DNA from 3 places in the Aneurinibacillus thermoaerophilus genome. Region 1 is predicted to be linked to each of the others. Evidence: predicted binding sites of a transcription regulator. Region 1 holds the regulator's gene; each other region holds the start of a gene.
What was found. Region 1 encodes Rex, which represses fermentation and respiration genes when NADH is low (regulators of the CRP and FNR family bind a similar motif). Its sites were predicted from a motif close to TTGTGAAATATTTCACAA; they were not measured.
Positions count from the first base shown of each region.

Region 2: the regulator Rex is predicted to act here: its motif matches at 6,079-6,096, upstream of hcp (hydroxylamine reductase).
Region 3: the regulator Rex is predicted to act here: its motif matches at 6,802-6,819, upstream of K3F53_RS10205 (DUF1641 domain-containing protein).

Region 1 covers NZ_CP080764.1:1,252,641-1,262,798, reverse strand. Annotated here, with positions in the region: gene K3F53_RS06780 (RNA-guided endonuclease InsQ/TnpB family protein) at 1-986, opposite strand, end outside; gene K3F53_RS06775 (cell wall elongation regulator TseB-like domain-containing protein) at 1,115-1,603, opposite strand; gene K3F53_RS06770 (hypothetical protein) at 1,741-1,926, shown strand; gene K3F53_RS06765 (amidohydrolase family protein) at 2,015-3,316, opposite strand; gene K3F53_RS06760 (redox-sensing transcriptional repressor Rex) at 3,362-4,075, opposite strand; gene dinG (ATP-dependent DNA helicase DinG) at 4,002-6,905, opposite strand; gene K3F53_RS06750 (tetratricopeptide repeat protein) at 7,018-8,421, opposite strand; gene panD (aspartate 1-decarboxylase) at 8,871-9,254, opposite strand; gene panC (pantoate--beta-alanine ligase) at 9,239-10,108, opposite strand; gene panB (3-methyl-2-oxobutanoate hydroxymethyltransferase) at 10,105-10,158, opposite strand, start outside.
Region 2 covers NZ_CP080764.1:1,402,244-1,412,401, reverse strand. Annotated here, with positions in the region: partial or broken gene K3F53_RS20020 (transposase) at 1-365, shown strand, start outside; gene K3F53_RS07490 (hypothetical protein) at 345-503, shown strand; gene K3F53_RS07485 (transposase) at 1,199-2,401, opposite strand; gene K3F53_RS07480 (hypothetical protein) at 3,224-3,922, shown strand; partial or broken gene K3F53_RS19885 (transposase) at 4,716-5,916, opposite strand; gene hcp (hydroxylamine reductase) at 6,214-7,500, shown strand; gene glmS (glutamine--fructose-6-phosphate transaminase (isomerizing)) at 7,896-9,731, opposite strand.
Region 3 covers NZ_CP080764.1:1,959,723-1,969,880, forward strand. Annotated here, with positions in the region: gene K3F53_RS10170 (AraC family transcriptional regulator) at 1-124, opposite strand, end outside; gene K3F53_RS10175 (AzlD domain-containing protein) at 665-997, opposite strand; gene K3F53_RS10180 (AzlC family ABC transporter permease) at 988-1,716, opposite strand; gene K3F53_RS10185 (TrmB family transcriptional regulator) at 1,798-2,607, opposite strand; gene K3F53_RS10190 (alanyl-tRNA editing protein) at 2,638-3,372, opposite strand; gene K3F53_RS10195 (FAD-dependent monooxygenase) at 3,659-4,927, opposite strand; gene K3F53_RS10200 (TetR/AcrR family transcriptional regulator) at 4,984-5,574, opposite strand; gene K3F53_RS10205 (DUF1641 domain-containing protein) at 6,136-6,723, opposite strand; gene K3F53_RS10210 (cytochrome ubiquinol oxidase subunit I) at 7,333-8,694, shown strand; gene K3F53_RS10215 (cytochrome d ubiquinol oxidase subunit II) at 8,691-9,704, shown strand; gene cydS (cytochrome bd oxidase small subunit CydS family protein) at 9,718-9,825, shown strand; gene K3F53_RS10220 (YhfC family intramembrane metalloprotease) at 10,026-10,158, opposite strand, start outside.

The sequences.
Region 1 (10,158 bases):
TAACGTTCCTCGCGCTTGTGGAGCATGATGCCTTCCGCCTTCAGTTTGTACGTTAGGTACTTCTTTACTTTCCCAAACTGCCACTGGCTCATTCGCTGATTGTGGCAGCGAGAACGTTTCTTTTTCTTCTTTCGCTGGACACCTTCGACGTCTCCAAGGTAGACTTCGTTCACTTGCTGGGCGACCACCCATTCGACAAACTGTTTCGTCGTTTTGTGCAAGGCATCCTGTAACTGGCGTTTACTTTTAGAAAGAAGATATTGTTTCGCCCGATTGTACCGCTTCCACTGACGGCTGTATTTCTGGCACTTGCTCATTTTTCGCTGAAGCTCTGCAAGCTTCTTGTTACGCAGGCGGTGAATGCTTCGGATTTTTCGTCCGGTCACAATGAGACTGTCTCCAGTTGTTGCGACGGCTGCAAGCGTATGAATTTCACCCGGGTCAATGGCGCATGTATGCGAACCCGGCGGGTTCGGTGCTTTCTTGCCATCGTCGTAGGTAAGACACAGATGCAGGCCCCGGTCGTAGACGAGTTCAATCTCTTTTACAGTTCCAGCGGGTAACTGAGTCACACGAACAACGAGCGGTGCTTGACGCTTGCCTTCCCAGATGCCGCGACTCAACGAAATGCGCCCGTTGGGATGAATGGTAAAACCGTCCGCCGCCCACTTTGTGTTGAAATACTTCTTTTGCTTATATGGATAGCGGACGTTCGTGTACCCTTCCTTTCGGGCCTGATGTGCGCTATCTCGCGCCCAAAGATATTTGTGGCACACAGCTTGTATGCTCTGGCTGTGCATTGGAAAACGACGCTTCAAGCGTTTTTGTAGTTCGGTTTTACCGATCCACTGCCCGGTTTGCTGGTGGTAGACTTTCGCTTCAGCCAAGCACATATTCCACACCTCTGCCGAGAAGCGATTTAAAGCAAACAGGGCATCTATGGTGGAGCGGGATGCAGTAAAAGCGACTTTTGCAGTTCGAATCATTCGAATCCCCTTCTTTCTCACTACGAACGTACATTCCTATTATACAACGAATAGAAGGGAAAAAGAAGCGCGATTCATCCCCCACCTACGCCGGAGGCGTGGAGGAAGGGGACTTCTCGCGTGTTATGTTAAAAATCACCTTCTGCAATGGGCACTCGATATACCTTCAAAAATTTACCGGTATACATATCAATGTAGTAATAGTTCAAACTATTGTCTCCATCTTCAAATAATACTTCCCACATCTTCTGCTTCCCCTGCTTGGCTGGAATGATATGGATAAGCTGGAAGTTCGGGTATTGTTTAGTTAATGCTTCGATAACATTCTCTTCAGGGATGAGACGGGACATTTTCTCCACTTCCCCTTGCTCCCCCTGAAACCAGGCCACAAGTTTTTCTCCTGTTTGCGTCTTTCCTCTGACAACAATATAATCTTCTGTTCCGTAATACACGTCAACGGAAGTGACCTCATTTATCTGCGTCCGTGTCAACGCAAGTTCCGTTCCACGCTCAATAATGGCATGTTGCTGTCCGCGCAGATGCAAATAAATGAAAGTCGCCACGCACAATGCCGCAACAAGTAAAACAAACAGCCCATATAGCCAAAACTTTTTCATAAGTTTACCCTTACCTGTTTTCCGTATTTTCAAAGATGTTCCACGCCGGAGCGCGGCAGGGGAATCAAAAAATGCTAAACATACTGCCTTTCCCCCCCGGAAATACTAAGCGTAAGCGCAGGAGGAGGTGAGCGGGTGTGAAGCAACCGCACCTTGCGCGTCTTTTTGAACAATTGCCGGAAGAAGTGGCCAGGCTATTGTCGGATGAACGAAATCCTTCATGGATGCTTCTCTCCTCCCCGTTTCGCCATGCGGGAGAAGATGATTTTGCATCTCTCCGTCAGCCGAACCTTCATTCTTGGATCATAATGGAACGGCCTTAAACCACAGGCAAGGATTCGCATTTTAATTCCCCTACCTATCCATCTTCCATTGTCCCTGCCGCAAACGGCGGGGAATTTTTTCTTTCCCTTACTTTTTCTCCAGTCTGGCAAACATCCGGTTTGCGTTTTCAATAACCGCTTCCTCATCCATCGTCAAACATCTGCCGTCTTTCACCAGTTGCACGCCTTGAACGAATACGTCTTTTACATCCCGCCCGCTCGCCGCGTATACCACATGCGAAATCGGATCATGCGACGGATGGAAAAACACCCTGCCGGAGTCGAGAATAATAAAATCTGCCTGTTTGCCGACTTCCAACGATCCAATTCGATCCTCCATAAAAACCGCTTCTGCGCCATAAATCGTTGCCATACGCAGCGCCTCCGTCGCCGGAACGAGCACCGGATTCTGGCGGTGACCCTTGTGCAAAAGCGCCACCATTTTCATTTCCTCAAATAAATCAAGGTTATTATTGCTTGCAGAACTATCCGTTCCAAGCGAAACACAAATCCCCCGTTCCATCATGTCCGGCACGCGTGCAATACCGCTGCCCAGCTTCAAATTACTGATCGGATTGTGTGATACTTTTACATCATATTTCGCCAGCGTATCCAATTCCTCATCCGTTAAATGAACAGCGTGCGCAACGAGCGTCGGCCTGTTAAATACACCAAGCTTCTCCAGATGCTCTACCGGACGGGTGCCGTAATCGTTCACATTTTGCTGTACTTCCCATTCCGTCTCGGACATATGAATATGCACCGGCAAGTCCAATTCATGGGCGCGTGCCACAATCCGCTCAATATAATCCGGAGGACAAGTGTAAGCTCCGTGCGGCGCCATCATTGTCATAACGCGCCCGTTTGCCGCACCGTTCCACTTCGCGGCAAAAGCACTCGCCTCTTCGAGTTTTCTCGTTTGTTCTTCCGGCGGGCAAAGTCCGATAACGCCGCGGCACAAACGGGCACGCATGCCGGATGCGACGGTAAGCTCAGCTACTATGTCCATATGATCATACATGTCCACAAATGTCGTCGTACCCGTCTTCAGCATCTCAACAATAGACAAAGAAGTGCCCCAGCGCACATGTTCTTCGGTAAATTGCGCTTCCAGCGGCCACATTTTCGTCTCCAGCCACTCCTGTAGCGGCAGATCATCGGCATATCCACGCAAAAGCGACATGCCGGTATGCCCATGCGTATTCACAAGGCCCGGCATAACAATCCGACCCTGCGCGTCAATCACTTCACCGTATGTGTCCAATTCTTCCGGCGTTGGCCCTACATATGTAAGAACCCCATTTTCAAATGCGATGGCTCCGTCATAGATGACTTCATTCGTGTTATTCACTGTAAGCACTGTTGCATGAATGATAATTGTTTTCATAATATGTGAGGCGCGCGGGAAGCGCGCCTTCCCTCCTTACTCTATTTTTTATAAATAATACGCCAAGCTATGCAGTTCCATCGTTACATCCGCATCATGGACGCGAACGTTTTCCGGCACGCGTAAATTCGTTGGTGCGAAATTTAGAATGCCAGTAATACCGGCGGCGACAAGGCGATCGGCCACCGCCTGTGCTGCGTCCGCTGGCACCGCAATAATGGCAATGCGGATATTCTTTTCTTTTACCGTATTCGCCAATTCTTCCAATGGTTGAATCATCATATTTACGATTTTTTTACCGATTTTATGCGGATCTGCATCAAAAATAGCGACAATTCGCATACTATCTTTTAAATAAGCGTTGTAATTGCTAATCGCATGTCCAAGATGCCCCGCTCCGACCAACAAAACGTTAACCTGCTTGTCAAGCTTAAGAATGCTTTTGATTTTTTCCACAAGATAGTTAACCTCATAGCCAATCCCCTTGCGGCCGAACTCGCCAAAGCAGGCAAGATCCTTGCGAATTTGTGCCGGGTTTAAATCAAGCGCTTCGCCAAGCTGCTGCGATGAAACGGTACGAACGTTCATTGCTTTTAAATTGTTCAAATAACGCAAATAAACGGGAAGCCTTCTAACAACGGCTTCGGATATTTTTGGCACTTTCACTTTTTGTCCTCTCCTTCTTACCTTACCCCCACTGTTTTGGCTCGGTCGCTTCCTCCTTGCTGTTTCTTTCTGCGCTTTTTGTTCTTGCGAGCCAATCCGAAATTTCGGGTAATAAATCTTCCGTTGGCTTCACAATTACGTTTGTCTCAGGTAACGACTGAAGAAATAGCCGGCCATAGCGAGCATCGATAACGCGTCGATCATAGATAAGCACGACCCCCCGGTCCGTTCCTGTCCGCACAAGGCGACCGAATCCTTGCTTAAACCGGATGAGCGCTTGAGGCACGGACAACTGCATGAAAGCATTTTTGTTTTGCTGCTCCAGCTGCTGGTTACGCGCTTCAACAAGCGGATGATTCGGCGGGACGAATGGAAGGCGAACAATTGCAAGGCAGGATAGATCGTCGCCAGGAATATCAACACCCTCCCAAAAGCTGCTCGTGCCAAGCAATACACAGGCTTCCAGGGAGCGAAACTGCTTGGTTAATTTGCTGCGGCTACCGCTGTCCACCCCGTGTCCCAGAACAGTAATGTTCGCTTCTTTTAACCTTTCTTTCAAATGTTCATATACGCCGCGCAACATCGCATATGAAGTAAACAAGACAAGCATTCGCCCTTTCGTTGCAACGGCCACCCGTGCCAGTGAATCTATTAGCGCGCGGATAAATTGTTCTTCCGAGGAACCTTTGATATTCGGTACCTCACTCGGGATGCAAACGAGCATCTGTTGCTTATAGTTAAACGGAGAGGAAAGCACGATGGTACTTACTTTGTTCTCCGCGAGCAAGTCCGCAAGCCCGAACCGTTCCGTCGCGTAAGCAAAAGAAGAATTGACGCTTAGCGTAGCCGAAGTAAGAATGACAGATTCTTTTTTGTTGAAAAAACGCTCGCGCAACGTGCTCGATACATCGATCGGCACGCGGTGCAAATAAATCGTTTTGCGGGTTGTGCGCGTGTCAAGTTCAATCCAATAGACATGCTCTTCATCTTCTGTAAGCAACATATGATGCAATAGCTCCGCGTATTCGAGACAATCCTGCACAGCCCCGTTTAAATCAGTCAAAAGTCCTTTCATGCCAATCGGCGCGTCATCGCTTTGAATGTTTGCGTAAATCGCCTCCAACCTCTTGCCGATGGCAAGCAATAAGTCCACGCTGTTACGCACGGCAGAAACAACGGCGCGTCCCCAGCGGCTCGTTAAGTGCTCCTGTTTATAACGAAGCACCGTATGCCCGATTTCTTCACTTTCTTTCGCCCGCTGGTGGGACCACTGATAAAGCAAATTGTACATCTCACGGATCGTTTCTTTTCCTTCGCGAATTTGCTGATACGCCGCCTCAATAAGATGTTTGCTTTCCTCATAATCAGCTATACTCCAAGCCCGTACCGCCTCTTCTACTTCTTCAAGCAGCCCCACACCGCGATCCGGGTGCAGATGATGCAGCATACCCTCCAGTTGGTAGGAAGAGATAGTATCCCCTAAATGACGACTTGCTACGTCGTCAAAGTGATGCGCTTCATCAATAACCGCATACTTATACGATGGAACAATTCGATGCTCCGAATTCATGTCGGTGAATAAAAGTGAGTGATTCGTTACGATGACTTCTGCTTGCTGAGCTTTGCGCCGCGCATGGTGATAATAGCACCGCGAAAACCAGGGACACTGTCGGTTCAAACATGAACCCGCGTCGCTCTGCACCTGTTTCCAATATACCTGTCCGCCGGACGGGAGGCTGATTTCTTCCACGTCGCCTGTCTCTGTCTCCGTCAACCAGACAAGCATTTGCGACTTGCTTAACTGAATATCGTAATTATCCTGCTCTTCCTGTAGACTATGTGAAAACTTTCGCAGGCATAAATAATTATTTCTTCCTTTTAATATGGAAATACGCGGCGCATCATCGCCAAATATCGCCTGCAAAATCGGCAAATCACGTGTGTACATCTGCTCCTGCAGTTGAATCGTATGCGTGGAAACAACAACGACCTCTTCCTGCTGCTTCGCCCAGAAGACAGCAGGAATTAAATACGCGAGTGATTTACCTGTTCCTGTGCCTGCTTCTACCATAAGATGTCGACCTGACGCAAATGATTCGTACACCTGTTTCATCATCGCAACCTGAGCAGGGCGCAACTCAAAGCCGGGCATACATTTTTTTAATAACCCCTGCTCCCCAAACAGACCATCGGCAAACCCATCAAAATCAATCGCTTGTTCCAGTGATCTGCCACTTTCTTGTTTGATCGCTTTTCTCTTTTTCAAGCAGATTTGGTGAATAACTTCCAAATCTGTTCCTGGTTCGTACGTACCTTCACGAACTTTTTGGTGTTCAATGTCCGATAGCAGCATCTGAATATCGGAATGAAAGAGTCTGCTTAGCCTTTGTAGATGTTGAATCGTAACGAGCGGCAGATTGCGTAATTTCTCAAGCAAATGCAACAAAATATGCGCAGTCGCCTCGGCATCGGAATCAGCCTGATGCGGATGTTCATGCATAATGTCGAGACTAACTGACAGATCGGATAATCGATATCCTTCCTGTCTTGGAAGCAACAGACGCGATAGCTCAACCGTGTCAATCAAAGGTCCGGTAAACGGATGATATCCCGCTTCCTGCAACGCATTCTGTAAAAACGCCAGATCAAAAAAGACGTTATGAGCCACAAACACAGCTCCATCTAACATCTTCAACAATGGCGGCAGCACCTCCTCTATCATCGGAGCATGCACCACCATGTCATTCGTGATACCCGTTAAATTCTCAATAAAAGGGGGAATTTCAGTCTGCGGGTTAACCAAGGTTGAAAACCGTTCCGCAATTTTACCATTCCGGATAAGCACCGTACCGATTTGAATGATTTTATCCCCCTCTTTCGGTCGATTGCCCGTCGTCTCAAAATCGACCACAACAAACGTGTTCAATCGTTTCACCTCATCATTTTCCGCTTCCTTCGCTTCTCCAAAGAGAGGGATGCACTTATTATTTTCTATCACTCAGAAAGGAAGTGCAATATAAAAAAAGAAAAACCGGTGCTTATGGGGCCGGAATAAATTCTTTCCACCTTTCGTACGCCTCTTCATGGGCGCCATCAGCATAGTGAAGAAGTCCGGCATACAATCCGCTCTCCCGAATTACGCCGGCCCTGTGGCTGAGTGAAAAATATTCTAGCGCTTCTTCACGTTTGCCCTGCATAAGCAACAGCCGTCCTTTCAAATACTGACCAAGTGCCCGTATATGTGCGTTTTGATCTTCGGATAGGTTGCTTATGATTTCTTCAGCGGCAACAAAGTGGTGTTGTTTGAGCAAAGTTTCCACCATGCCGGCTCTTGCCAACGGATGTTGATATTTACGCGCCGTCTGTTCAAACACCTTCCATGCCCTTTCCGCCTCTCCTTCGCACAGCAGAATCCAAGCGTATGAACACGCGTAATCCGGCTGATCCGGAGACAGAGTAAGCGCACGTTTCATGCAGGCAAGTGCCTGTTCTTTTTGGCCGGACTGCCAAAGCGACCAGCCCAATCCATGCCACACCGATGCATCGGCACGTGACGCAGGCAGCATCTCACGGTAACAACGGGCCGCTTCCTCGAACTTTCCAGTCTGCTCATAAATGCGGGCGATCGCTTGGTGTTGCTTTCCCTGATATGCAAGTGCCTCGGCGCGCTGAAGCAGCGTGTATGCTTCATCAAAGCGATGGCTTTTTGCGCAGCATGCACCAAGCAACAAAAGCACATCCACATCAGGAGCCGTCCCTCTAAGCAATGGCCGAGCAGTTTGTATCGCTTCTTCGTACCGACCGAGATGGCACAGTGCAAGCGCTTGGTTATATCTGGCGTCTGCAAACTGGTCGAATGCCCCCAGCGCCTGCTCAAACCAGCCGAGCCCTTGTTCGGGATTTCCTTCCATCATGGCAATACACCCCATCGCATTGTATGAAGCGGCACAAATAAAAGGATGTACACACGTTTCCGTCAACAAATGAAACTGGCGATATGCCACATCCAGGCGCCCAGACATGAGAAAGCCGAATGCGAGGTATAGCCGGGCCACAGCTACATCGGGAGCCTCTTCCAGAACTTTACTGAAGGACTCCACCGCTTCATGGTACATGGATAGCGTGAAATAACCTTGTCCTTGACGAAACGTCGCCGCCAGCGTATATGGCAAATAAATTTCTTCCTCCGTCTCTTCTTCAGCCGTTACATCGTGAAGCTGGGAAGACACGGAAGCATCTTCCGCTTCCTCAAACATCCGCTGTACTTTAATAAGGCGGTCTTCAAAACTAAGCCATTCTTCAACAATTCGATCGCTGATCTGGCGCAGTTTCAGCACTTCGCAATACAATTGATTCCTGTCACCCTCCGATGCAGTCTCCATCTGTTGCTCAATGAGATTCAGCCGATCTTTAAGGGCGGCAAAATAGTGGGAAAGCAGCACAAAAAAACCACCTTTCGCATCAACATATTACTTTCAGTGTGACACAAAAGAGAAAAGAATATGAGCGTATTCTGTCATACTTGATTTGTAAAAAATTTCAAATATACGTATATTCATAATTAGAAAAAGGTGGGGGATTGTGTAAAAGAAGTTTTGATCAAGGCATACCAGGCGATAAACCAGTTCATAAGTAGTACTGAAGAATTAGTTAATCCGGCAAAGAAAAATGAATATGCAGTGCGGAAATTAGGGTGAAGGAGGATAATCAGACATGAAAAAACGGTACAATTACAGTAAAAAAAGACAAAATTTTTTAGAAATTAAAATTCCGTTACAATAAAGTTTCTTTCGCTTGGCACCACCTCGGCTGGCCGCAGTCTTGACACGAAAATAACCTGCCAAGACTGCGGCTGATAAGCCGGTTTTATTCCATTCCCTATTCACATTACTTATAGCACGGTCGCATGAATCTCTTCACCAAGCATCTGCTCAATCCGATTATTTTCATCCATAATGGCCACTTTCGGCTTGTACGTTTTCGCTTCCTCATTCGTCATCATCGCATAGGAAATAATAATCACGATATCGCCCGGCTGAACGAGACGGGCTGCTGCACCATTCAAACAGATTACGCCGCTGCCGCGCTCCCCTTCAATTACGTATGTTTCCAGACGAGCGCCGTTATTGTTGTTGACAATCTGTACTTTCTCGTTTGGCAAAATGTCCACGGCGTCCATAATGTCCCGATCAATCGTGACGCTGCCAACATAATTCAAGTTCGCTTCCGTCACCGTCGCCCGGTGGATTTTTGATTTCATCATCGTACGGAACATGCAATATCCTCCTGACTCGCCACAAGCATAATATTGTCAATAAGACGCGTGCGACCGAAGCGCACCGCAAGCGCAATAAGACAGTCGCCGCGCAGTTCCTCAAGCGGCACAAGCTCCGGATAACTCCGGATTTCGATATAATCGATGTCCGCCAGCGGGCTCTCTTGAATGACGGATTCAATGGCTGTACGCAGCACTGTCGCGTCACGTTCCCCGCATTCTACCATTTCCTGTGCCCGTTTCAGCGAACGTGACAAAACAAGCGCTTGCTTCCTTTCTTCCGGGGACAAATATACATTGCGCGAACTGAGCGCAAGCCCGTCCGCTTCACGTACAATCGGGCATGGCACGATCTCAACAGGAATGTTTAAATCACGAACCATCTGTGTAATCACTGCCACCTGTTGTGCATCCTTCATACCGAAAAACGCGTAATCTGGCTGCACAATGTTAAACAGCTTGGTCACAACCGTTGCCACGCCGTCGAAATGTCCTGGACGCGACGCGCCGCACATACATTCAGTAATCTCTTTAACAGAAACGATTGTTTTACTGCCTGGCGGGTACATTTCTTCAACCGGTGGGAAGAACAGGATGTCCACTCCTTGCGCTTCCGCGAGACGACAATCCCGCTCGATATCGCGCGGATATTTCTCTAGATCTTCATTCAGACCAAATTGCAGCGGATTGACAAAGATACTCATAACGACCACATCGGACATTTCCTTCGCTTTCTCAACAAGGCTCAAATGCCCTTCGTGCAAATAGCCCATTGTCGGCACAAAACCTATCGTCTTTGGGCGCATTTCCTTCAGCATGGCCCGCAACTCTCGAATGGAGGAGACCACTCTCATGCTTTCACCCCTCCATACAATTGTTCAAGTGCTTCTTCGCTTATTGCAAA
Region 2 (10,158 bases), 150 kb from region 1:
TATCATGAATCAATTCTTTTTACCAATGGATATTGAAGAACTCATTTCTCCTCGTCACGTCGTTCGTGTAAGCCAATGATGCGATCGATCAACTCGATAATGCCCTCTTCACAAAATATTATCTAGGCGGCGGTCGCCACAGCTACCACCCCAAAACGATGACGAAAATTATCATCTACGCCTACACGCAAAAAATCTACTCGTCCCGTCAAATCGCCAAAGCCGTTCGTGAACAGATTCCATTCATGTGAATCAGCGCACGTCAAACGCCAGATTTCCGTACGATTAACCGTTTTCGCTCCGAACGAATGAAAGGCTTGATTGAAGAAATATTTCAAGCAATCTTGATGATGCTAGAGGATCAATTTATTGTCGGTTACAGCGTCCACCAAGATCGAACCGATACGTGGTGCATGATCGAACATTTGGAGAAAACGAAACAACGATTTGACACGCTTCCAGCCAACATCATCGTCGACTCCGGATACGGAAGCGCTGATTAGCGTCGCCTACAATCTCTTGAAAAAAGTAGCCCTCTGTAAGCTGCAGAAGGCAAAAGCAGACTAATCCATACGAACATCACAACTCAATTTCCAATAAATAGGATATGCAGACAAAAAAGAGGTGAGCCTCAATCATCATTTATGACTTTTAAGACAGCCCCTCCTCTCAAAAAAAGAGAGGACCCGAGCTTGAGTAGACTATGCCATTTTCGCCTACAATCTTCATCGTCTCTCACAGATCGCTAATGAGATCGAACGAAAAAGACAAGTTAACCCATCAAAAAGCATCAAGAACCTCCACATCTCTCCATAAATATCCTCAAAATGAGTAACTAATCACTTTTAAAGAAATTCCTAATGTTTCGAAGACTGACTTTTTCAGGGGGAACTAATTAAAGCTGCATATCTTGCTCCTAGTGGTAACAATTTACCTTTTCGTGAATTTATACTTGTAACCAATCCCGGAAAATTGAAGGAGAAAGGTATCACCTAACTACACCTGTTGTTCTTTCATGTTAGATTTTGAGAGGATTTACCTGTACTTTCATAAAGTGAGCGTTTTGCAAAATAGCAATTTTCACCGAAAGTGAAAAAGCGAATACGATACTAAAGTTGATTTTACTTTATTTTTTAAAGTTGCTTCCTGATTTAAAAGCTGTTCAAGGACATGCGGGCAGAATTTTTTGTTCTACTTTTTATGCACAACGTTGGCGTACAGACGCTTTAAACATAGCCAAGGCTGAAGCAAGTAAAATACAGAGGTTCAGAAAAACTTGCGTTTTTACTTTTTGAATACCACGGATATGAAGTTGATTTACCGTTAGATTTTCTTTGAGTCTGGCAAAAACGCGTTCTACGCTTGTTCTCTTGTTATAAAGTTCTTTCCAACGTTTCGTATCCCGATGAGGAATGCTAAAACGACGCAAGTCGTCATTTGGATTCACTTTAACAACCATTCCGTAATCAGAAGGAGAGCACCAGGCAGAACCATGTGGGCAGTCAACTTTCCTAACGGTATGAGGACAGCGAAACTTTAGGTACCGTTTGTCTGCTCCCCAATATACCATATCAAAACCCATGGAGCAGCGTGGTGTTCCGTTAGAGGAAAATCCTGTCGGTGGCTCTTTTTCATTTCGTAAATTAAGCGGAATAATGGCTTGTGCGTTCAGTTCATGGGCAGCTTCATAATTCTTTAGCTGGTCATAGCCAGCATCCATCATGATAAATTCGAGGTCGATATCTGAAACTTTAGCCGCTTTATTCATCAATGCGGGTCCCATGTCGCCGTCATTTACATGAGCAGGCGTGACTTCTACAGCAATGGGAAGCTCACTTTCCGTATCCACAGCAAGATGAATTTTGTAGCCAAACCAGGTGATTTTGTTGCCATACGTATCAAACTTGGCACCCCACGTGGCATTTCCTGTGGTTTCAGACTCCTTCTTCGGCTGTTTTCGTTCATACGCTTCAATCGCTGTACTATCAATAGCAAGATGCTGTGTGATCATCAGACCTTCGGTCTGACAGGAAGAAACCAAGTCGTGAAATAACTGCTCAGCTATTTGCTTTTCCACCATATCCGCGAATACACGACTAAATGTAGCGATAGATGGAGCATCCTGATCTAGACGAAAGCCACATTGATAACGAAAGCGTAAGTCTGTTTGTAAGCGACGATGCAGCATGGTAAATGTCGTAATGCCTTCCATAGGTGCAGCCAGAAAAGCGCGTAGAATGGCTTCGCGGCAATATCCTGGTGCTCCTTGAGGGGTATGACTTTTTAATTGTTTGGCATATGGACGTAAGTCCAAAGAAGAGAAAAAAAGTTCTAATCGCTCTTTTGATTCAAGTTTTAGCCATTCTTCAAAGGAAAATAGCGTTTCTTGTAGAATATACACAGTGGACTTCCTCCTCTTTAGTGGAATGGGTTTGGTCACCTGTATTCTTCTACAAGTTGGGGTGAAGTCCTTTTTTGTGACTAAAAAAGCCTTGCGGCTCTAAGAGCGAAAATTATGCAAAACGCTCATAATTATAGCAATCTATATATTTACCATTTTCGACAGGACGACTGTCTTTACTGTATAGGATTATCAATTCTTTCCTTTTCATAAGTTCAAGAATGTTCTCTGGAAGAAGGGATAATACCTGAACTAACAGCTAAAAGCTATATTTATTTCCATCCTGATTAATTATATCGATTTGCTTAATGATCTTTTTTTATTTTTCCCTATTGTTAAAACACCATAATAAATAAAATAAAACAAGTTCAATATGACGTTAACCATAAGTAAAAACCTCCTAAAAATTTCTTCGATATAGAAACTCCTTTTTTTGTAAAAGATTCTTATATGATATGTAATTTTTAAGAGATTTAAAAAGAATAAGCGATTGGAAGTATATTATCTATTTTTATTTGGCATTTCATGTAATTTATTGTTGAAAATGGTACAAATATTGTATTATTTGGCGAGAAAAGTAAGTTCCCTAATATTGTATATTTGTTATAATAACAAGGAAGAAAGGGATTGAACAATATACCTTTTTTTACAAATAATTCATTTTATATAATTGGAATTAATGTATCTCTTAATTCCGAGGGAAGGTAGTATACAAGGGATAATAGTTCCTTTTGAATTGAGGGGTGTATCAGAATGAAATATTCATTAGAGAACCTGTCAGTTCAGAAGTTGCTATAAAAATCTGCGAATAGGAGTGATAGTGTGTTTAGGAAGTTTTTTAGTTTGTTACTAGGCTTTTTATTAACAGTAGGTCTTATATTAACAGGAGGGGTTTCTTATGCACAAGAAAATGAAAACCCATTAGAAAGTCCAGCGTCATACGCTAAATATTTGGAGAATTACGATAAGGATGAGGCACTTAGACTTGGTGTTGATCCAAAATTTGCAGATGAAGCCGTACAAGATGCAAAAGAAGTTTTGAACCAATTTAAAAATTTATCTATTGAAGAGCAAGAAAAATTTGTAGAAGCTATGCAAAATCCAACCATGATACAAAATTCATTTGCTAATGCTGAAGTAAAAGAAGAAAGCTCTAAAAACCCATCCCTTCTAGCAAACGAAAAATTTGTAGAACATGATTTTACAATGACTACTGCGGGAATAGATTGGACAATCTACCATGTTGAAGGAAGATATGAGTACAACTCAAATGGTGCTACAAAATCACTGGGAGGACAATCATACGTAAAGAGAAACTTGAACCCAATGGTTAAAACAACTAAACAAAGTCAAGACTTTTATGTTTCAGGTGGAGTATTTAAAGGAATAGGTATTTACGATTATAAGATCGGACCAATAAAAGATGTTATAGATGTACAAATTGGTAATGCATATGTACAGGTTATCGGAGATCAGTATGGGAAAAACCACTTAAAAAGCAAAGGCTGGACAGAGTTTTAAGTTTGTTGGAAATATTTAATTAACTAAAAATGAATTAGCTACCCTTTATTGAAATAAGGTAGCTAATTTTTATTATCTTGCAGTTTTATCACGTAATCAGTACACCACTCATATATTCATACACTCTGTTTACTGACAAAGAGCCTCTTTAATAGAGGTACTGATGCAACTTATTTTGGTAGAACGGCTGTTTCATGGTATTTCCTATTGCCCCATTTCTTTCCTGCCTTTTATTTAGCTACTTGAGGCGCTCATGTCAGATTGTATTAGCACTTAGTCTCTTGCTACAGCTTTAGCTAGACCCCTAAGTTTGGCTGACTGAAATATTATTTTATTCGTTTGCATATAGACAAAAAGAATACTTGTTTGTTGTTTTATTAAATTGTGTATGAAAAAAAGGTAATAACGCCAATAAGACAAAATATAATCACTAATGCAAGAATTGACCACAACAGCACCTTTAAATATTTTGGCAATTAGATCACTCCTTATCTTAGATATTGTAAACCTATAGTTATTTTATTATATTTTTTTCTTTTTTGGCAATAAACTACATTTGATTTGGTGATTTTAGTATTTGATATTGTTTTGAGAAAGAGAAACTACTTCAAAAAATCATTTGCAATCTTTTATATGAGCGTTTTGCAAAATGAGCGTTTTGCAAAATAGCAATTTTCACCGAAAGTGAAAAAGCGAATACGATACTAAAGTTGATTTTACTTTATTTTTTAAAGTTGCTTCCTGATTTAAAAGCTGTTCAAGGACATACGGGCAGAATTTTTTGTTCTACTTTTTATGCACAACGTTGGCGTACAGACGCTTTAGACATAGCCAAGGCTGAAGCAAGTAAAATACAGAGGTTCAGAAAAACTTGCGTTTTTACTTTTTGAATACCACGGATATGAAGTTGATTTACCGTTAGATTTTCTTTGAGTCTGGCAAAAACGCGTTCTACGCTTGTTCTCTTGTTATAAAGTTCTTTCCAACGTTTCGTATCCCGATGAGGAATGCTAAAACGACGCAAGTCGTCATTTGGATTCACTTTAACAACCATTCCGTAATCAGAAGGAGAGCACCAGGCAGAACCATGTGGGCAGTCAACTTTCCCAACGGTATGAGGACAGCGAAACTTTAAGTACCGTTTGTCTGCTCCCCAATATACCATATCAAAACCCATGGAGCAGCGTGGTGTTCCGTTAGAGGAAAATCCTGTCGGTGGCTCTTTTTCATTTCGTAAATTAAGCGGAATAATGGCTTGTGCGTTCAGTTCATGGGCAGCTTCATAATTCTTTAGCTGGTCATAGCCAGCATCCATCATGATAAATTCGAGGTCGATATCTGAAACTTTAGCCGCTTTATTCATCAATGCGGGTCCCATGTCGCCGTCATTTACATGAGCAGGTGTGACTTCTACAGCAATGGGAAGCTCACTTTCCGTATCCACAGCAAGATGAATTTTGTAGCCAAACCAGGTGATTTTGTTGCCATACGTATCAAACTTGGCACCCCACGTGGCATTTCCTGTGGTTTCAGACTCCTTCTTCGGCTGTTTTCGTTCATACGCTTCAATCGCTGTACTATCAATAGCAAGTGCTGTGTGATCATCAGACCTTCGGTCTGACAGGAAGAAACCAAGTCGTGGAATAACTGCTCAGCTATCTGCTTTTCCACCATATCCGCGAATACACGACTAAATGTAGAGACAGATGGAGCATCCTGATCTAGACGAAAACCACATTGATAACGAAAGCGTAAGTCTGTTTGTAAGCGGCGATGCAGCATGGTAAATGTCGTAATGCCTTCCATAGGTGCAGCCAGAAAAGCGCGTAGAATGGCTTCGCGGCAATATCCTGGTGCTCCTTGTGGGGTATGACTTTTTAATTGTTTGGCATATGGACGTAAGTCCAAAGAAGAGAAAAAAGTTCTAATCGCTCTTTTGATTCAAGTTTTAGCCATTCTTCAAAGGAAAATAGCGTTTCTTGTAGAATATACACAGTGGACTTCCTCCTCTTTAGTGGAATGGGTTTGGTCACCTGTATTCTTCTACAAGTTGGGGTGAAGTCCTTTTTTGTGACTAAAAAAGCCTTGCGGCTCTAAGAGCGAAAATTATGCAAAACGCTCAAAGTAAATAACGAGATCCTGAAATTTTGTCTAGTTTGTGAAATAGATCACAAAGTGTGATGCTTATCACATCTGAACAAATGATTTCTTAAGTATAATGGAAACAGACACAAAGATTACACAAAAGAAATTAAATCCAAAAGAATTAAAATAGTAAGGAGGCAATATCCGTGTTTTGTTATCAATGTGAGCAAACAGCGATTGGCGGTTGTAAAGTAGTCGGCGTATGTGGGAAAAATGAAGATCTAGCAAGCATACAAGATACGATTATATTTGCCCTCAAAGGAATTGCTGCTTATGCAACACATGCAAGGGAATTGGGTTATACAGATCCCGAAGTTGATGCTATTACCCATGAAGCTCTGTACTTTACCTTAACAAATGTGAATTTTAATTTGCAAGAACATATTGATATGGCCATGAAAGTTGGTTCGGCAGCGATCAAAGTGATGGAATTGTTGGATCGTGCACATACAGAACGATTTGGTATACCTCAACCGATTACTGTAACGCAAAATAAAATCGAAGGAAAATGTATTGTCGTAACCGGGCATAATTTACTTGCCTTAGAAGAATTGCTGAAACAAACGGAAGGCAAAGGAATCAATATTTATACTCACTCGGAGATGTTGCCTGCCCACGGGTATCCTGAATTGAAAAAATATCCTCATTTAAAGGGAAACATCGGAAAGGCATGGTATGATCAACGAAAATTGTTTGAAGAATTCCCTGGTGCCATATTGGCAACAACCAATTGCGTTATGCCGATTAAAGGAACCTACTCTGACCGATTCTTCTCCTATGAAGTAGCAGGGCTGGAAGGCGTTACGAAAATTGAAAATAACGATTTCACTCCTATCATCGAAAAAGCTTTGCATTTGCCATCGGCAAATATCGACTCGGATCAGAAACTGGTCACCGGCTATCACCACGAAACGGTGATCGGTTTGGCACCGGAAATTATTTCGGCAGTAAAAGAAGGCAAGATTCAGAGATTTTTTGTGATCGCCGGTTGTGATGCTCCCGGACGGGGTGGTAATTATTATCGGGAATTAGCTACGTTGCTTCCTAATGATTCTGTCATTTTAACTACTTCCTGCGGGAAATTTCGTTTTAACGATATTGATTTTGGAACAGTAGGAAATACAGGTATCCCAAGATATATTGATCTGGGGCAATGCAATAACTCCATTTCCACTGTAAAAATTGCGCGCGCGTTGGCTGACGCTTTCCAATGTGAAATCAACGAGTTGCCAGTCAGTATTGTATTGTCTTGGTTTGAGCAGAAAGCAATTGCCATATTACTTGGATTATTTAGCTTAGGAATAACAGATATACGAATTGGTCCGAAGGCTCCGGAATTTTTAACACCAGGTGTATTAAACTTCTTGCAAAAAACATTTAATCTAAAGTTAATTGGGGACCCTCAAGAAGATTTGGCTGAAATGCTAGACTGAATTGAACGTAATGACTGTGCACCATATCCGACGATTAAGAGATCGGTCTTTCTACAATACCATGGTGCACTCTTTTCTTTCTGTTAACTCGGAATAGTTGAAACTTATTTGTAAATGGTCATATGAACCCAGTTATCAAGACGAAGTTATGCTATGCCGCTACATCTCAATTATTTTTCCTACGAGCAACACTTCACAAACGCCGTATGCGAAACCACACACGACGTTTGTTGGTGAACTTTTAGTTGCAAATCCCTATCTAAGCACAACCTATACAAAAAGTTAAGTGATTGGCTTACTAAAGAGTTTTATTGGTTACCATCTTTAATGTTAGGTTACCGACTTTAATGTCAAACAACATCAAAACCATAAGTTCAAATAACCCTAATTGCCTTCTATTCCACCGTCAAACTCTTGGCCAGGTTCCGAGGGCGGTCGACATCATGACCACGTACCGTGCCGGCGTAGTATGCGAGAAGTTGCAGCGGAATCGCCGCCAGAATCGGCAACAACAACGAATGCGTGGACGGAATGTACATCACCTCATCTACCTCATCTGCGAGCACATCGTCACCTACTGTTGTAATCCCGACCACAAACGCGTCCCGTGCCTTTACTTCCTTAATATTGCTCACCGTCTTATCAAACACACGCGCCTGTGTCGCTAACGCGATCACAGGCACGCCCGGCGTAATCAGCGCCATCGTTCCATGCTTCATCTCGCCCGCCGCGTATGCGTCCGCGTGAATGTAAGCCACTTCCTGCAATTTCAACGCTCCTTCCAGTGCCAACACATAATCCAATCCGCGTCCGATTAAAAATAGATGCTCCTGATCATACGTCAGCTGGGCAAACTGATCAATCGCATCATGCGTCATAATGAGCGTCGAATCAACGTCACCCGGCAAGCGTTCCAGCGCCTGAAGCAGTTCCGAAACCTCTTCTTTTCTAGCGCTTCCCATCCTTTGCGCCATCCAAATCGCCAAAAGAATAAGCGCCGTGATTTGTGATGTATATGCTTTCGTAGATGCGACCGCAAACTCCGGCCCCGCTTTCGTCAGCAACGTACAATCTGCCTTCCGAGAGAGCGTACTACCAGCAGTATTTGTAATCGCCAGCGTCGAGCAACCATGCTTCTTCGCTTCGCGCAATGCTGATAACGTGTCCGCAGTCTCACCTGACTGACTCAACAAAATCACCAGATTCCGCTCGTCAAGCGTCCCGTGCTCATGGATAAATTCGGATGAATAAGACACTTCCACCGGCAAATCAAGCAACTGCTCCAGCGCTTTTTTGCCGATAACTCCCGCATGATTGGATGTCCCGCTCGCTACAATATCAACTTTACGCAAATTTTTCAGCTTTTCCACTGTCCATATTTGTGCAAGCTCCGGGAGATCCACCCCTTCCGGCGTCAACCGTCCCGTCAGCATATCCTCCAATGCTTTCGGCTGATCGAAAATCTCCTTCATCATATAATGTTTGTAATCGTGCAACAGCACATCATAAACCGTTTCGTCCGCCAGCGAATAGTGCGGCGTCACTTCTGTTCCGTCCAGCCGCTTTACCGTCGCTTTGCCCGGTGTCAAAATCGCAATTTCTCCGTTTTTAATTGGATAAATCTCCCTTGTGTACGGCAATAGGGCGGGAATATCCGAAGCCAAAAACGCTTCCTTCCTGCCCACTCCGAGCACGAGCGGATTATCCTGAGAGACAGCGATAATGGTATCCGGCTGCGCTTCGGACATAATGGCAAGCGCAAACGAACCCTTCAGCATAGGTAACACTTTCCGTACCGTCTCCTCTAGGTCACCTGTATCGTATTCTTCCAGCAAATGTGGAATTACTTCTGTGTCCGTTTCTGTTTTAAATGTATGCCCCTGTGCCATAAGAGAGCGCCTTACTTGCGGATAGTTCTCGATAATACCGTTATGTACGACCACGAAACGGCGATCGCAGCCGGTCAAAGGATGGGAGTTCGCTTCCGAAGGTTTGCCATGCGTCGCCCAGCGCGTATGGCCGATGCCAATCGTACCGTGCATAACGGGCTCACGCAGCAAATGCGCGCGCAAATCTTTAACCCGGCCCACCGTTTTCCGAATCTCGACATGCTGCTGGTTGGAAATCGCAATACCTGCTGAATCATATCCTCGATAATCAAGCGTATCCAAGCAATCCAGCAAAATCGGCACAGCACTCCGGTTTCCCAAAAAACCCACAATGCCACTCATACGTTTCCATCCTTTCCTTTGTGCCTCGTCTTTCCATTATACCGGATTCAAAACACTGAATCTAGCGAATGAAACTACTTATGTCAAGAATTCTCACATAAAAACTAAGGATGTGTGAACGAAAAAAGCGCCCGAAGTGAAAAGAACAGGCGCATTTTTTGGAGTCAAAGCCTATATATTCACATTCTTTTTTCGTAAATAGAAAAATAGGGCGGGAACCGCTCCAAGCAATAAACATACGATCAAAAACACCATTCCGCTCATGACGATAACATTGTAATCCATACAGCAGCGACCTCCTTTGATTTATGACTTAAGCAGCTACCGTATATGGCCATATACATTAGAATTGATACATACGTATTCTTTTACGGTTCGAAGGAAAAGCCAAGGGGATAACCCACAATACAAATGTCAATATATCAAC
Region 3 (10,158 bases), 710 kb from region 1:
GCGACTCAATGAGTTGTTGCTCTATCTGTCCGACACGCACTAATTCGATGCTTCGCAATTTACACCAAAGATCGTCCAAAAAAATAGACGTATGTTCTTTATCAATACGTGGATTTAGCAATATGGACACCTCTATCCAATACGAAAATGATAATCATTATCATATTGATAAATTAACATAGAGTACGAACAACGATCAAACAGATTCAAGATACAAAAATAGATCTGTCTCTCTGCGAGACCGATCTATTATGCTCAGTGGCTTAATCTGTGTCCTTTTCTCCTATCTTGGCCTCCCCTGCAACAGCAGATTATTGGCTTGCATCGCGAGGTGGAGGCTTCTCCAACGAGAGTCATTTTACCAAGCTATCAAGCTTGTTTTATGCTCTATATCGGAAGCATGTTAAAATTCTTCTCGCCATAGTTTTCGAGGTATGATGTGGAGAAGGTAACTCATTTGTGACTGAGTAGCCCTCTCCAAAAAAGAAACCTTGAAAGGCATAAAGCCTATCAAGGCTGAAAATAGTAATCATCTAATCAACTAATATAGATATGAATGTCGAAATTAATACGTTCATTAATAGGATGACCCACAATCGGAAACAAATCCGACAATGCGGCGCGGTAGAAAGCTAATGATTGCCGTCCCTTTGAAATAAAATCGTTACAAGGTAAATGATAATATGTAACGAAGCAACGCCATTACCACGATCCCTGTCATGACCGTGGCAAGCAAACTTCGAGTAAAATAAGCGACAGCAAACGCTGGCAGGGCGGCAATGAGCCCAGTGGGCGACGGCGAGAAAGATCCGTTCGAAATAAGCAGCTCTTGGGCCAGCAAGGCGGACATAACGGCAATCGGAATATGATTAAGCCAGCGAAGCACCCAATCCGGCAAACGAATCCGGCTCAGCACAACGAGCGGTAAAACCCTTGGTATGAAAGTAACAAGTGAGGCTCCCAGAAGCATCCATAGAAAACTCCATCTCACTTCCATTTCTCGATCCACACCCCTATATTTGCAGCGATAATGATAGCGATCAATACTCCAGCGTTTTCGGATACGAAAACAGTTCCAGCGATCGCTATAACGACTGCACTGATCGCAACGACCAGATCAACGCCAAACTTTGAACGTTCTATCAATTGTAGCATGAATAAGCCGATAAACATGGCAGGTAAAGCGAAATCCAGACCGAACTTCTCCGGCGAAGTGAGCCATTGGCCAAAAATCCCTCCAGCCATATTGGCTAGCAACCAGTTGAGATAACCGGTAAAATTTAAACCGAACATCCATCGGTCACTTCCCCTTGCCTTTCCAGACAGCCGAGTAGCGGCAACGCCAAACGTTTCGTCCGTTAATTGAGATCCGATCAAGACGTTTTTCCATACAGGCAGATGACGATAATAAGGGGCGATCGCCGCACTCATTAGAAGATGGCGCAAATTGACAAAAAACACGGTGAAAATAATAGCTGTAGCCGGGTTACCTGCTGCCATCATCCCGGCAGCGATGAACTGAGCCGAACCAGCATACAACAGTAAAGACATTAGAGCAATTTCAGCCAAGGACATACCGGCCGTTTTCTCCACCACGCCAGCAGCAAATCCGATGCTCAAATAACCTAATACCGTGGGCAAGCAATCCTTCACACCTTGAATAAAACTTTCGTCGTTACTTGTCGGGTAATCCAAGTAAACTTCTTTCTCGCTCATGATTCCTCCATTGAGAACTTTTCTATATAAGAAGTTATTGTTATAAACACTAACATGCATGTGTTAAAAAACGGTTCTCTGCTAGTCGAACCGTTTTCCCCTCACGACATAAACCAAATCGGGGTTATTTCGCCAAAGTGCATCCAACCTTTCTGAACCAAACTCAGCGGTAATTTCTTCGATCATAATGTCGTGTCGAATATATTCTGTCGCAACTAATACGAGCACCGGATCGTGTGTCTTAACTGCCCAAGAGGTGGATTCATCCGAAAAATTGGCGATTAACACTTCTTGGCCGTCTCGGGCTACAATCGTCAAATGGCCGTTCGTCCGCTCTTTTACGACTTCAGGCGTCATGTAATCATGGTGAAAGGTTGCCCCGATTTTTATGTCCGGCGCCCCGAAAAGAACGGAGAAGACATGAACCCCTTCCCGAAGATGTCGTTCTACCGCCTCTTGAATCATCGGAACTTGCGGTTCCCAGACGGAAAGCCATAACTCCTTTTCGGCCCTGCCGATCATCTCTGTCATTTCATTCAAGACCAGTTCGTCGCTGCGAATATGCCATATCACGTCCATTTCCCGTTCCTGCTGCAGCATGGTCAGTTTTTTCTCTAAATAGGAAAATGAGCGATCGAATTGTTTCCTCAACCGGTCGATTAACTTATCAGCGGGTACCGGGGAGTATTTTACCGGTTCGGAAGGGACAAGATGGACAGCGCCTTTGTCCATCAGTTTCCCCAACACCTCGTAAATCATTGATCGAGGCACGCCTGAACGCTTGCTGATTTCATATCCTGTTACCGGATGAACCTTGAGCAGACTAACGTAAGCTTTGCACTCATACAGCGAAAAACCAAACTTTTGCAGTTCCTTAAAGATTTCCTCCATATATCACACACCCAATCATTACGTTCGTGTTCATGACCGTACCTCCTGTGGAGCATGAATAATTCTCACTTCCAGGCGCTTGTTGTTTTTTCCTTTGCTTTTTACATTGGTAATCTCCATTTGACCAATTTCTCTGGTACGTTTCACATGCGTACCTCCGCATGCTTGTTCATCGACAGAATCAATAGAGACAAGACGGACATGGGTAACAGAGGGCGGAAGCAGGCTGACCATCGTCTTGATCATGCCGGGAATATTTTCTGCTTCCTCCCTGCTTACCGTGCGGTACGAAATCGGATAATCCGAATCAATTATGCGATTTGTTTCTTCCATGACGTCGTTAAGCTGCTCCGGTGTCAAATCGTGAAGCTGGTTAAAATCAATGCGGGCTCGGTCAGGATAAATTTGATTACCGGTACACAACGCGCCGTACTTTTTGTAAACGACCGCGCTGAGTACGTGCAAAAGTGTGTGGTGCCGCATCAGTCCGTAGCGGCGCTCCCAGTCAACTCGAGCAAAGACAGGGCCCTTTTCCAATTTCTCCGCATTTCTCACATAGTGAACAATTCGCCCCCCTTCCCGTTTCACCCGGTAGACCTCAAACATCTGCTCGCCTTGTACGAGCATGCCAGTGTCATGCTCCTGCCCTCCCCCTGTAGGATAAAAAACGGTTTGATCCAAAATTACCTTGTCCTCCGCGATTTCTAAAACGGAGGCTTCACATTCCCTTCGATAGCTGTCGGTCAAAAATAATTCCTTCGTCAAGGGTCATCTCCCTTTCTCTTTCGGAGTTATTATACTAACTACTTAAAATGAACGGAAGAAAAACGGCTCAACACGAAGTGAACCGTTTTTCGGGCGACTCTATGTATATCACATAGCTACACTTGTCAAATGCCACCCACTTATTTTTTTATTTCCTGTATCAAAAATAAACCGTCCAAATATAAGTAGTTATATTATTACCCACTATAATTCAGACACTTCCAAAATGTCAAGCATTTCAATCAAAGCGACGAGGGGAATCGAATCGTTCCCTATCCATGTTCTTTCACGATTCCTGGGATAAAAAGAACGATGTATTCACTTCTATCTTCTGAACTCCCATGGCAATTTTATCCCTCATTTTCTTAAAGAGGGAAGTACGCCGCGCCACGGGTGCGACCGTACGACGCAATCCGAGAAAGGTCGGATTTTTTATTGCAATCAAGCGGGCCTGCATCGCTTGAATTCTTTGAATTTCCGCCACCGCCGGTTTGCGGTATAGCTCGTAATTTTTTAAAAAGGATTCTTGCAAAACACCAGATCCTTGAGTAGTCATCGCTTTCATGATAGAGTCGTGAGCTATGACCGCATCTTGAATCGCCAAACTGTTTCCTTGTCCCGAAAACGGCGAAGCGATGTGAGCCGCATCTCCAAGCAATAGCAGTCCATCCCGCACCCATGTATCTGTCATCCCTACCTGAATGTCCAAGACAGAACACTGCTTGAAACTTTTAAGATGATAAGGCAACACGTCTTGCAAATCCGGCTCGATGACAATCAATGTGCGAATAAAATCATCGATTCCTTTTTTTACAAGCTCGGGATATGTTTTTTTCTTAATCACCCAACCGACCTGTACCTGATCCTCTCCTTTCGGAATATAGATCAGCATACCTTCGTCCTCAATCTTTATTTGCAACGGATAGTCTTTTCCCAAGGCTTTGGGCATATCGAACCAGACAAAGTCAAACTCAAATTTGTCCATCGTTTGGCTTATGTCCGCCAGTTTCCGAATCGTGGAATAGCGTCCGTCGGCGCCGACCACTAACCGGCTGTGCAGTTCGATCTCCTCCTCTTGGTTTATCGCCAAAATTCCATGTACGGAATCACCTCGTTTGATTAAATTCTTTGCTGTCGTTCCGCCAAAATAGGTGAAATTCGAGAATCGAGAAGATTGTTGTATGAAATATTCCAACAACGGAGGCTGCGAAATATTTAACCCGTAATTGTAAGGAGGCTCAAGTTCGTCAAAACGAACTTCAAACAACGTTTTTCCGTGATCCACAAACTTAAACATATCAACGCGCTCATGTGGGATGCGTAAAATGTCTTCCAGCAATCCGAGCTGATCAAATAGCTTTAACACTAAAGGTTGAAAAAAATAGCCTCGAAATTCACGGTCCAAACTATTGTGCCGTTCCAAAAGTGCGGTTTTCACCCCACTCCGGGCAAGCAAATAACTGAGCATGCAGCCACCCGGTCCAGCTCCGACGACGACTACATCAACATCAAATCTGTTCAGTGGGGTTGACTTACTCATCTCTGTACTTTTCATTTGGACAACCTCCATTTAATTAATTAAATACTTAGTAAATAAATATTGTAAAAAAATTATTGTAAAACTTTTAAAAACTGGCGAACGGATGTCTCAATATATTTATTACGATCCGTTTCATTATCGGCGAACCGATCGGTCATCAGAAAATAAAGAACCATGGCGGTCTGTATATTACGGATGGCGATCAGCAGATCATGCGTTGCCACTCGAACACGGGGTGCAAGATAAGCATGTAACAGTTCCACACCTTGTCGAATAACCCCCTCAAGCCGTTTGCGAACGTCAGAATTATGTTGTGCCTCGCCAAAACACATAACAATCAGATCTTGCTGCTCGTGCAAGCTGCGAAACAATGAGTGGAAATAAACCGTCAGATTATGCTCAAGCGATGCCTGATTGTCCATCTTATTCAACACTTCTTGCAAAGAATGAAGGAGCGTGTACTTATCTAAGATCGCCCAAAGCAGATCTTCCTTCGACTGAAAATAGTGATAAATTAAACCGTCAGTAACCCCCGCTTCTTTAGCAATATCTTTAGTCGTACTTTGACTGAAGCCCTTGCGTGAAAACGTTCTGAGTGCGGCATCGATCAGCCTGTTTTTCGTTTCTAAAGCCTTTAGTTGGCGGTTGGTTCTCATCTTCATTGCGATTCATCCTTTGCAGAAACTAAGATTCAATTAATTAAGTACTTACTTAATAATATTGTGTATTTTCTATTTTGTCAATTATATCCTCCATTCATGAATGAATTCACCAAACACTTGACAGGGTTCTGTTTAAGAAAAGCTTATATTCTGATCCCCGACCCGTTCTACACGATCAAATTATTGTTTTCTACATTTCACGAGCAAAAAAAGCGGTCTCCTTCCATGTTCGGCCAACTCCGGTCTTTCAACCACCGCTTCAGATATCGCCTCCGGCTCTTCCACCAAGTTACTTTTGATTGGTAGGAAAAATGAAAATTGGCTTATCATCACGTTTATATAACCAGTGATTATCTATGTTACTATTACCTAAATAAATATCGAGAAAAAAGACACCAACGAATGTGTTGGTGTCAGATTGAAGACAGGGTTCTGCAAGGAACAGGATTTACAGGCTGAATCATTTTTCATTTTTCCGTTCGCCATTGCCTGTTTGAATTCATGTGAAGAATATCGTATAAATTCTTATCAGACAACGTTCAGAACAAGGATTACATCAAATTATTTGACAACCTTCTTTTCTGATAAAACCTCCAGCAAAGCCTGAACGAATTTTAGTCCATCCTGAACTGTAGGATCTTTTAACAATTTCAACAGGCCAAATATGGATATATTCGTTTGATTCTGTGCTGCCCTTTCCTTTGCTTCCTTCACGATCGATACGCCCTCTTGAACACGTTCCGTCACTGGCGTGGTGACCAGTTTAACCGTATCTGCCAGGTATGCCAAGGATTCCTTATCTGTGATGAGAGGTTCAATGGTCGAAAATAATCGGTCAAGCAACGTTACGCATTTTGCAATTCTCGGGAGACTTTCAATCATAACCGCAAGGGCTTCCATATTTTCCTTGTTAAGAGCAAGTTTTGAGAACCTATCCACGCGTTCAGCCAAATAATTAATAGAATCGGTATCACTGGCAAAAGCTGAAACCACTTCTACGCCTTGTTCCACTTTTACGATTGCTTCTTTCACTTGAGGGAGCTTCTGAATAAGCATAGCCAATGCTTCTTGAACTTCCGGGTTGGACAGCTCGTTTATCCATAGAGCTGAATCTTGCTTCAAATTTTGCTGTTTAATTTCTGTGTCCATTTATTCTCTTCCTTTCGTCAAAAACATTTTGCGTGAACCTTTTCACCATTCGATTCTGCTACATAAGGAGTGTATCCTTAGTGATTAGTTTCACAATCTCTAAGATACATGCCTGCTCATACGTAACAATCGCTCCCGCATATGGCGAAACGGAAAAGGCTCACAAGGAGACCGGTTACATAAAATCCAACTAGCCCAAGTTTATTATACTCCTGTTGCAAACAGCCAGAAAGTATAACTATACGCAAACCGTATTATGGAGGATTCCATTATGTGCCAAACAGCCCTTCTTAAATATGTAAGCTAATTACTACAATCCCCTATTTAAATAATATATTAGAATAATGCTTACATTGCAAATAGGAGCTTTGAAAAGGAGAAAGCATCATTCACACAATGTCAACATAACTTTTGAAAAGTTGCCATACCTTCCCCGCAATTTTTTCCCGTTTTTTCTGTACAATACAGGTAAACACCCCGGGGCATACAAGGAGGATACCTTATGATTAGAAAACAGGAAAGATATCTACTAATGGTTTCCATAACTGTGGCAATGGTTATGCTCCTGTCGATGCTTGGTCGACTGTTTCGCTAATAAGGGGGATTGTCATGTTTGCATACGATGCAACATTATACAGCCGAATTTTGACCGAGGTGACGTTGGCGTTTCATATTCTGTTTGCCACCATTGGTGTCGGCATTCCATTAATGATTGCGCTGGCCCAATGGATCGGCATTAAACAAAACGATCCGCATTTTATCCTGCTGGCGCGCCGCTGGACAAGGGGTTTCGTCATTACCGTAGCTGTCGGCGTCGTAACCGGAACGGCCATTGGTTTGCAATTGAGCCTGCTGTGGCCGAAATTTATGGAACTGGCAGGTCAGGTGATCAGTTTACCTTTGTTCATGGAAACATTCGCCTTCTTCTTTGAAGCGATTTTTCTTGGCATTTACTTATATACATGGGATCGCTTTAAAAAACCAATGAAGCATTTTCTTTTGCTGATCCCGGTCGCGATCGGCTCCTCGCTGTCTGCCTTTTTCATCACTGTTGTGAATGCATTTATGAACACGCCGCAAGGTTTTGAGCTCAAAAACGGGGTCATTACGAATATTCAACCGCTCGTGGCCATGTTTAATCCAGCAATGCCTACGAAAGTGGCTCACGTACTGGCTTCGGCCTATATGACATCGGCCTTCGTGCTGGCGTCCATTGCGGCCTATCATCTGTTACGCAACAAAAAAACGCATGTGTACCATAAGAAGGCATTGCATTTGACGCTCGTTGCTGGTTTTGTGTTTTCCTTAGCTACAATCGTAGTCGGTGACTTCTCTGGAAAATTTCTGGCCGAATATCAGCCAGAAAAACTAGCGGCTGCCGAATGGCATTTTGAGACAAAACCAGAAGCTCCGCTGATCTTATTCGGTACATTGGATGAGAACAACGAAATCAAAAACGGGATCGAGATTCCGTACGGGTTAAGCATTTTGGCGCATAACCGCCCTTCCGCTGAAGTAACCGGCCTGAATGAATTTCCAGTAGATGAACGCCCCCCGCTCTATATACATTATTTGTTTGACCTAATGGTCGTCATCGGGATTTTGCTGACAATCGTTGCTTTCACCTATCTTGTACTGTGGAAACAAAAACAGAAACGTAGCAACATCAATCTGTATCATAAAGCGCTCATGTTTCTTGTGCTATTGTCGGGCCCGCTTGCGCTCCTGGCCATTGAACTCGGCTGGATTTTTGCTGAAGTAGGACGACAGCCGTGGATTTTGCGCGGGTACATGAAAACAGTAGCTGGCGCAACAACCGCCGATTATGTGGATGTGCTGCTCATCTTCTTTATTATCCTTTATGTTCTACTCGCCATTGCAAGTACATTCATTTTACGGAAAATATTTAAAAACAATCCGGTAGAACATGAACTCAAAACAATGAACGCCTCACAGGAGGTGAACGTATGACGCTCGAATTGGTTGGAATTTCGGTTCTTTGGCTGTTCTTGTTCGGCTATGTCATCATCGGCTCGATCGACTTTGGTGCCGGGTTTTTCAGCACATACAGCGACTGGTCTGGCAAAAAGCATATTATTCACAAAGTCATTCAACGCTACCTATCGCCAGTATGGGAAGTAACAAATGTATTCCTTGTGTTTTTCTTTGTTGGAATCGTGGGCTTTTTCCCGAAAACCGCCTACTATTATGGCACGGCACTGCTGGTTCCGGCCAGCATTTCAATTATGTTGCTTGCCATTCGCGGCTCCTATTATGCGTTCGGCACATACGGGGCCAAAGACAATAAACTCTATACCTTTCTGTATGGTGTAACCGGTATTCTCATTCCCGCCTCATTTACAACCGTACTGACGATATCCGAAGGAGGTTTCATCGAAGTAACAGACCAAAGCGTACGCTTGCTATACAGCAAACTGTTTGCCAGTCCTTATTCGTGGAGTGTGGTATTGTTAGCCATTGTTAGCGTACTGTTTATCTCGGCCAGTTTTTTGACCTATTATGCTCATGCTGCCGGGGACGAAAAAGCAACAGCACTGCTCCGCATCTATACATTGCTCTGGAGTTTGCCATCAATTTTAGCCGCGTTTGTCGTACTATTTACACTCAAGCAGCACAATTCCATGCACTTTGCGCGGATGCTCGACATCGCCTGGGTATTTGTGTTATCCGTTCTGTGTTTCGCGGCCGCAGTGTATCTTTTCTATAAGAAAAAGCGGTACGGCACCGCGTTTGGTCTTGTGACATTACAATACGGGTTTGCTTTCTTCGGCTACGGATTCTCCCATTACCCATACCTATTGTATCCTTACTTAACCATTTATGATGGATTTACGAATCAAACGATGGCTATCGCGCTCATCGTCGCCTTTATCGCCGGATTGTGCTTGCTTCTGCCTTCTTTATATTTGTTGTTGCGACTGTTTCTGTTCGATAAAAAATACGTCCAAGGTCAACGATAAGGAGGAAGATACGATGCAACAATTTCTGATTACGTATGCGCCCATTCTCGTAGTAGCCCTCTCTGTTATTGGCATGTTTATATGGGGAGCCAAAGGAAAGTTTTTAAAGCATATCAAATAAAACAAAAATCAACTGGCAATCGATCGAACATGATATCTGTTCCCAAATCGAGGGGCTACCCGCTGAACCAATGCAAATAAAGCAGTCCTCAGCAGGATATTCAAATCTGACTTATTTGATTCAGTTAAGCATTAGATTTAACGTAATAAGCCAAGACGACTCCCGCTTCAAGCGTTAGCTAAGCGGTGAGTCGTTCACTATCATCTGAACACAATGAATCCAGATACTAGTAATCCCGTACCTACAATTGCTGCTAATAATTGTGCGAAAATCATGTTTTTACGGGCTATCCAGACAATGGTAAGATTAAACAAGCTATGCACAATAAGAAGA